Regions from separate parts of the Methylobacterium marchantiae genome, predicted to be linked through region 2. Evidence: predicted binding sites of a transcription regulator. Region 2 holds the regulator's gene; the other holds the start of a gene.
What was found. The regulator HrcA, encoded in region 2, represses chaperone genes, less so after heat shock. The targets are predictions, from matches to a motif close to GTTAGCACTCNCNNNNNGNGAGTGCTAAC.

Region 1: a site for HrcA is predicted at 2,155-2,183, ahead of groES (co-chaperone GroES). Genes of this name have one in related genera too.

The regions. Positions count from the first base shown of each region.
Region 1 covers NZ_JBHTND010000014.1:35,543-38,955, reverse strand. The annotation lists gene groL (chaperonin GroEL) at 61-1,704, opposite strand; gene groES (co-chaperone GroES) at 1,799-2,086, opposite strand; gene ACFQ4G_RS11760 (magnesium transporter CorA family protein) at 2,301-3,317, shown strand.
Region 2 covers NZ_JBHTND010000025.1:38,660-42,072, forward strand. The annotation lists gene ACFQ4G_RS16785 (glutaminase) at 1-667, opposite strand, end outside; gene hrcA (heat-inducible transcriptional repressor HrcA) at 871-1,968, shown strand; gene ACFQ4G_RS16795 (AraC family transcriptional regulator) at 1,990-2,991, opposite strand; gene ACFQ4G_RS16800 (hypothetical protein) at 3,236-3,413, shown strand, end outside.

The DNA.
Region 1 (3,413 bases), on a different contig from region 2:
GTCTAAGCCCAGCCTGCCGGGCTTAGACATACCGCGTGAAGCGTGGGCGTACTGAACTTCTTAGAAGTCCATGCCGCCCATGCCGCCGCCGCCCGGCATCTGGGGAGCGCCGCTGTCCTTCTTGGGAGCGTCGGCGATCATGGCCTCGGTGGTGACGAGGAGGCCGGCCACGGAGGCGGCGTCCTGCAGCGCGGTACGCACGACCTTGGCCGGGTCGACGATGCCGGCCTGGATCATGTCGACGTATTCTTCGGTCTGGGCGTTGAAGCCGAAGGTGATCGAAGAGGTGTTGTCGGTGATCTTGCCGACCACGATCGAGCCTTCGACGCCGGAATTGGCGGCGATCTGACGGATCGGGGCCTCGAGCGCCTTCAGCACGATCTTGATGCCGGCCTGGACGTCCGGGTTGTCGCTCTTGAGATCGCGAACGGCCTCACGGGCGCGGAGGAGGGCGGTGCCGCCGCCGGGGACGATGCCCTCTTCCACCGCAGCGCGGGTGGCGTTGAGCGCGTCGTCGACGCGGTCCTTCTTCTCCTTGACCTCGACCTCGGTCGCGCCGCCGACGCGGATGACCGCGACGCCGCCGGCGAGCTTGGCCAGGCGCTCCTGGAGCTTCTCACGGTCGTAATCCGAGGTGGTCTCTTCGATCTGAGCCTTGATCTGGCCGACGCGGGCTTCGATCTCGGTCTTCTCGCCGGCACCGTCGATGATCGTGGTGGTCTCCTTCTCGATGCGGATGCGCTTGGCGCGGCCGAGCATCGGGAGGGTGACGTTCTCGAGCTTGATGCCGAGATCCTCGGCGATCATCTGACCCTGGGTCAGGATCGCGATGTCCTCGAGCATGGCCTTGCGGCGATCGCCGAAGCCCGGAGCCTTGACGGCAGCGACCTTGAGGCCACCGCGCAGCTTGTTCACGACGAGCGTGGCGAGAGCCTCACCCTCGATGTCCTCGGCGATGATGACGAGCGGCTTGCCGGTCTGCACCACGGCCTCGAGCACCGGCAGCATCGCCTGCAGCGACGACAGCTTCTTCTCGTGGATGAGGATGTAGGGGTCCTCGAGCTCGGCGACCATCTTCTCCGCGTTGGTGATGAAGTACGGGGAGAGGTAGCCGCGGTCGAACTGCATGCCCTCGACGACGTCGAGCTCGGTCTCGGCGGTCTTGGCCTCTTCGACGGTGATGACACCCTCGTTGCCGACCTTCTGCATGGCATGGGCGATCATCTCGCCGATTTCCTTGTCGCCGTTCGACGAGATCGTGCCGACCTGGGCGACTTCCTCGGACGAGGCGACCTTCTTGGCGCGGGCGACGATGTCCTTGACGGCGGCGGCGGTGGCGATGTCGATGCCGCGCTTCAGGTCCATCGGGTTCATGCCGGCGGCGACGTACTTGGCGCCTTCGCGGACGATGGCCTGGGCCAGCACGGTGGCGGTGGTGGTGCCGTCACCGGCGATGTCGTTGGTCTTCGAGGCCACTTCGCGCACCATCTGGGCGCCCATGTTCTCGAACTTGTCGGCGAGCTCGATCTCCTTGGCGACGGTGACGCCGTCCTTGGTGATGCGCGGCGCGCCGAAGGACTTCTCGATGACGACGTTGCGGCCCTTGGGGCCGAGCGTCACCTTCACTGCATCGGCGAGAATGTCGACGCCGCGAAGCATCTTCTCGCGGGCATCGGAGCCGAAGCGGACTTCTTTCGCTGCCATGTTCAAATCCTCATGAGGTTCGGAGCCCTGAGGCGCTCGATCGAAGAGCGCGCTCGAAGGGCTCGGATGGGAAGAAGGAAGAGGGCGGGTCGCCTTAGGCGACGACGCCCATGATGTCGGATTCCTTCATGATCAGCAGGTCCTGACCATCGATCTTGACCTCGGTGCCGGACCACTTGCCGAACAGGATCCGGTCGCCGACCTTCACGTCGAGCGCGTTCACGCGGCCGGCTTCGTCACGGGCGCCGGGGCCGACGGCGATGATCTCGCCCTCTTGCGGCTTCTCCTTGGCGGTATCCGGGATGATGATACCGCCCTTGGTCTTCTCTTCGCCTTCGATACGGCGGACGACGACACGGTCGTGCAGCGGACGGAACTTCATGAGCTGCCCTCTTGCTTCGAATTCATGGATGGCGTTGATGCGGCCGGAGGGCGCGCCCAACCCAGGCTGTTAGCACTCCCGAGCGAAGAGTGCCAAAGCCAGGCGGGAGGTAGGCTCAAGCCTTGCGCGAGTCAAGACGGCGACGTCGCGTCGTGCCGCCTTCACAGAGCATGTTCTGCTCCGCGTTCGCCGACAGACGGATGATAATCGCCCCATGATCAGTCTTCAGGGACCGCAAGGCGCGGTCGAGCATTCCGGCGCAGCCGATGGCGGCACCGTGCCGAACCATGCGATCTGGATCGATCTCAACGACCCGAGCGCCGAGGAGGCGGAACACATCGAGGCGGCCACGGGTCTGCGTGTGCCCTCGCGCAAGGCCCTGAGCGAGGTCGAGAATTCGAGCCGCCTGCGCCGCCTCAAGAACGGCCTCTCGCTATCCACGCCGATGATCACCTTCGACAAGGTGGATTCGCAGCTGACCCCGCTCGGCTTCGTCCTGACGAAGGACCGCCTCATCACCGTGCGGTTCAACGAGCTGCGCGCCTTCGCCGAGGTCAAGAAGCGCATCGGCGAGGGCGACGGCGATTGCGCGTCCGGCACCGAGATCTTCCTGCTGCTGATGGAGGAACTGGTCGACAGCCTCGCCGACGCCCTGGAGGAGATGGGGTCCGACCTCGACGCGCTCTCCACCCGGATCTTCGATTTCGACGTGAGGGCAGGCGGCGTCGCCAGCGATGCCGGCAGGACTCCGGGCACCGGAACCCCGCGGCGGCGCGACCTCGCCCTCCGGCGCATCCTGCGAAGCGTCGGGCGACGGGGCAAGGCGCTCGGCAAGATCCGCTCGAGCCTGCTCGGACTGGAGCGCATTCTCCCCTTCGTCGCCGGCGAGTGCGAACACCTCCTCGGCGAGGGCGAGATGCCGCGTTTCGAGACCCTGCGGCGGGACATCGCCTCCCTCGACGAGTTCGAGATCCGGCTGTCGGAAAACGTGCAGTTCCTCCTCGACGCGACCCTCGGCCTCATCAACATCGAGCAGAACAACACCTTCCGGGTGCTCACCGTCGTCTCGGTGGTGGGCGTGCCGCCGACCCTGATCGCCTCGATGTACGGCATGAACTTCAAGCACATGCCGGAACTCGACTGGTTCTACGGCTATCCCTATGGTCTGTCGTTGATCGTCGTCAGCGCGATCATCCCCGTCATCTTCTTCAAGCTGCGCGGGTGGTTCTGAGCCGCGCGCGACCTCGTCTCCTCTCGGCTTAGGGGAATCTTTGCGGGCGGGGCGCAAGGATCGGAAACAGGGCCGGACGTCCGGCGACCAGAATCG
Region 2 (3,413 bases):
AATGTCCGGTCAGCGGGTGACGGCCGGAATGGGCCAGGAAGCGGCTCGCCGTTGCGAGCTGCCGGCACGACATGCCGATGGCGCAGTGGTGAAAATAGACGCCGAGGGTGAAATCGACCGGGTTGTCGATGACGCCGAAGGATTTCATGTAATTGGCGAGGGCGATGTTGCGGAAACCCGTGCGCAGTTCGGAGGCCGCCACCGCCTCGTCGATGGTGATGGTCGGGTCCTGGGCCAGGAACTGCATGAAGCGCAGGATCTCGCCCAGCGCCTCGCGCGGCTGGTGGCCCGACAGGATCACGTCGGTGACCGCGATGGCGCCGGCATTGATGAAGGGATTGCGCGGGATGCCGCGCTCGCGCTCCAACTGAACGATGGAATTGAACGGGCTGCCCGAGGGCTCGCGCCCGACCCTTCGCCACAGCCGGTCGCCGACCATGCCGAGCGCCAGGGTGAGGGTGAAGACCTTCGAGATGCTCTGGATCGAGAACGGCGTGTCGCTGTCGCCGCCCGCCGCCACCTGCCCGTCGGCATCGATCACCACGATGCCGAACGCCTTCGGGTCGACGCGGGCGAGTTCGGGAATGTAGGTGGCGACCTCGCCCCGGTCCTGCCGGTCGGCCATCTCCTCGGCAATCTCCTTCACCACACGGTCGAGGTCTGGCACGGCGTCGCTCATCTCTGCGGGACAGGGGTTCGATGCGCGCCGGCCCGGGACCCGCGAAGACTCGTGGCGGCGCGAAGGCGGCAGCGCAACGCAAAGGGCATTCCGCTTTGCGGCGGCGCGTCTGGGGATGGTGTCGATGCCGCGGCGGTAAAGGTTGTGCGCGGGCGCGGAGCCGGACACAATCGCGGTTCAGGAAGAACCCATTGACCGAACGCGCGCGCCCCTTCTCATCCCAGCAGCAGCTCCAGGCCCTTTCGGCCCTGAACGAGCGCACCCGAGAGATCTTCCGGCAGATCGTCGAGAGCTACCTCACCACGGGCGAGCCGGTGGGATCGCGCAACCTCGCGCGCATCCTGCCCATGGCCCTGTCCCCAGCCTCGATCCGCAACGTGATGGCGGATCTGGAGCATTCTGGCCTGATCTTCGCGCCGCATACCTCCGCCGGCCGCCTGCCCACCGAGATGGGCCTGCGCTTCTTCGTCGACGCCATGCTGGAGATCGGCGATGTCGGCATCGAGGAGCAGGAGCGGATCGAGGCGCAGATGCGTGCCGCCGCCTCGGGCCACACCTTCGAGAGCGCGCTGGCAGAGGCCTCGACCCTGCTGTCCGGCATCTCGCGGGGGGCCGGCGTGGTCCTCACCACCAAGACCAACGTGCATCTTAAGCACATCGAGTTCGTCCGGCTCGACCCTGCCCGCGCTCTGGTGGTCCTCGTCTCCGACGACGGTTCGGTGGAGAACCGGATCCTCGACCTACCTCTGGGCCTGCCGGCCAGCGCCCTGCAGGAAGCCTCGAACTATCTTAATGCCAGGCTCCAGGGGCGCACCCTCGGGAATCTGCGGGCGGAGATCGAGGCCGGCCGCGAGGCGATGAAGCGCGAGCTCGACGCCATCACCGAACGCCTGGTCGATGCCGGCCTCGCCACTACCGTCGGACCGTCGGACGCGCGCCAGCTCATCGTGCGCGGCCAGGCCAACCTCCTCGACGACCTGCGTGCGGTGGAGGACCTCGAGCGCATCCGCCTGCTGTTCAACGATCTCGAGACGCAGAAGGACGTGATCGAGCTCCTCTCCCGGGCCGAGGGCGGCGAGGGCGTGCGGATCTTCATCGGTTCGGAGAACAAGCTGTTCTCGCTCTCCGGCTCCTCGATGATCGCGGCGCCGTTCCGGGACGGCTCCCAGAAGATCGTCGGCGTCGTCGGCGTCATCGGCCCGACGCGGCTCAACTACGCGCGCATCGTCCCGATGGTGGATTACACGGCGCGGGTGGTCTCGAAGATGCTCGATCGGGGCGGCCGCTGAGGGAGACCGGCCTCGGGCGAGCTAGAGTTCGTTGAACCAATCGTCGACGACGGCCCCGGCATCGGGGAGCGAGATCGAAGCGCCGGAGCGGGCCCTCGCCCTGAGCTCGGCGGGCGAGTAGCCGAAAGCCTGTTGGAAGGCCCTGCGGAAGCTGCGCTCCTGGCGGAAGCCGAAACGGGCCGCGATCTCGGTCATCGGAACGTCGGTCTTTCGCCGCGCCGCGATCTCGCGATGTGCCCGCGTCAGGCGCAGCCGCCGGATGACGCGGGCGACGTCGCCGGTCGCGCTCGTCAGACGGTAGAGCCGCGACCGCGACAGGCCGAAATGCCGGCAGATCAGGGCGGCATCGAGATCGGGATCGGCGAGGTGATCGTCGATGAACCGGCGGATCGCCTTCGTGGTCTCGGCCTCCGGGTCGGCGCCGCTCACGAGTTGCGGAGCCGACCGGCTGAAGCAGGCCGCGAGGAGGAGGAGGCTGGCGCGGCCCGCCAGCGCGGCCTTGGCGGGCGTGAGCGTCTCCGGCAGATCGAGCAGGGCACGGATATGCGCACCGATAATCATCGCCTCGGGAGTGTCCGGCTTGAAGACCCGTCCGTCGATCGGATCGACCGGTCCCATCCCGGCTTCGAGGAGCCGGCGCGGCACGACCAGCGCGGTGAAGGTGATGTCTTCGAGGCGATAGTTCGCGGTGCTGGACAGTTTCGTGACGGAGAGTGAGCCGACCTCGAAGGTCATCTGGCGCCGGCCGCAGACACCCATACCCCGGCCTGCCTCGTAACCGTTGAAGAAGACGTGGTCGAGGCCGGGCCGCTTGGCGACCTCTTCGTTGCGCACGAGGGAGAAGGCGGTCGCCGTGATGCGCCCGACCATCACCGGGCCGAGCAGCCGCCACGACGAGTCGCTCGTGAAACGCCGGGCCTCCTCGGGCGTCACGCGGACCTCGCCCGACGTTTCCATGAGTTCCTGCCAGGCGGCGACCCTATAGGCCGCATCACCGTCGATCAGCCGAATGGACTGTCTCACCGTGGCCGAACTCATGGGACCGTAGCCGAACTCATGGGCGGAGATTTCCAGCCGGAACGCCAACGGACAATTCGTCCCAATTTAGCGGAATAACAAGTCGTTTTGTCCGGTCGACCAGCGGACCGATTGACGGCCCCTCAATTCCGATCTCATCAGTCTATTCGAGGTAGCAATCACCGGCGAAGGTGTTTCAGCCGTCGACGGCAAGCTTCCGTATGAGTATTTTGCGTAGAAAGCATGGATCATGGAAAGCTATATTATTAAATTTTTAAAACCCGTCGCGCTTTCGGCGATCTGCGCCGTGTCGGTTTTCTATCTCACGAAGAGCTTCAGCGCTGCATTCGTCGTCAGCCTGGTGCCGTTGCTGCTCGGCTGGCTGGGTATCATGCAAGGATTTGCCTATGGATTGGCCACCGTCGCCT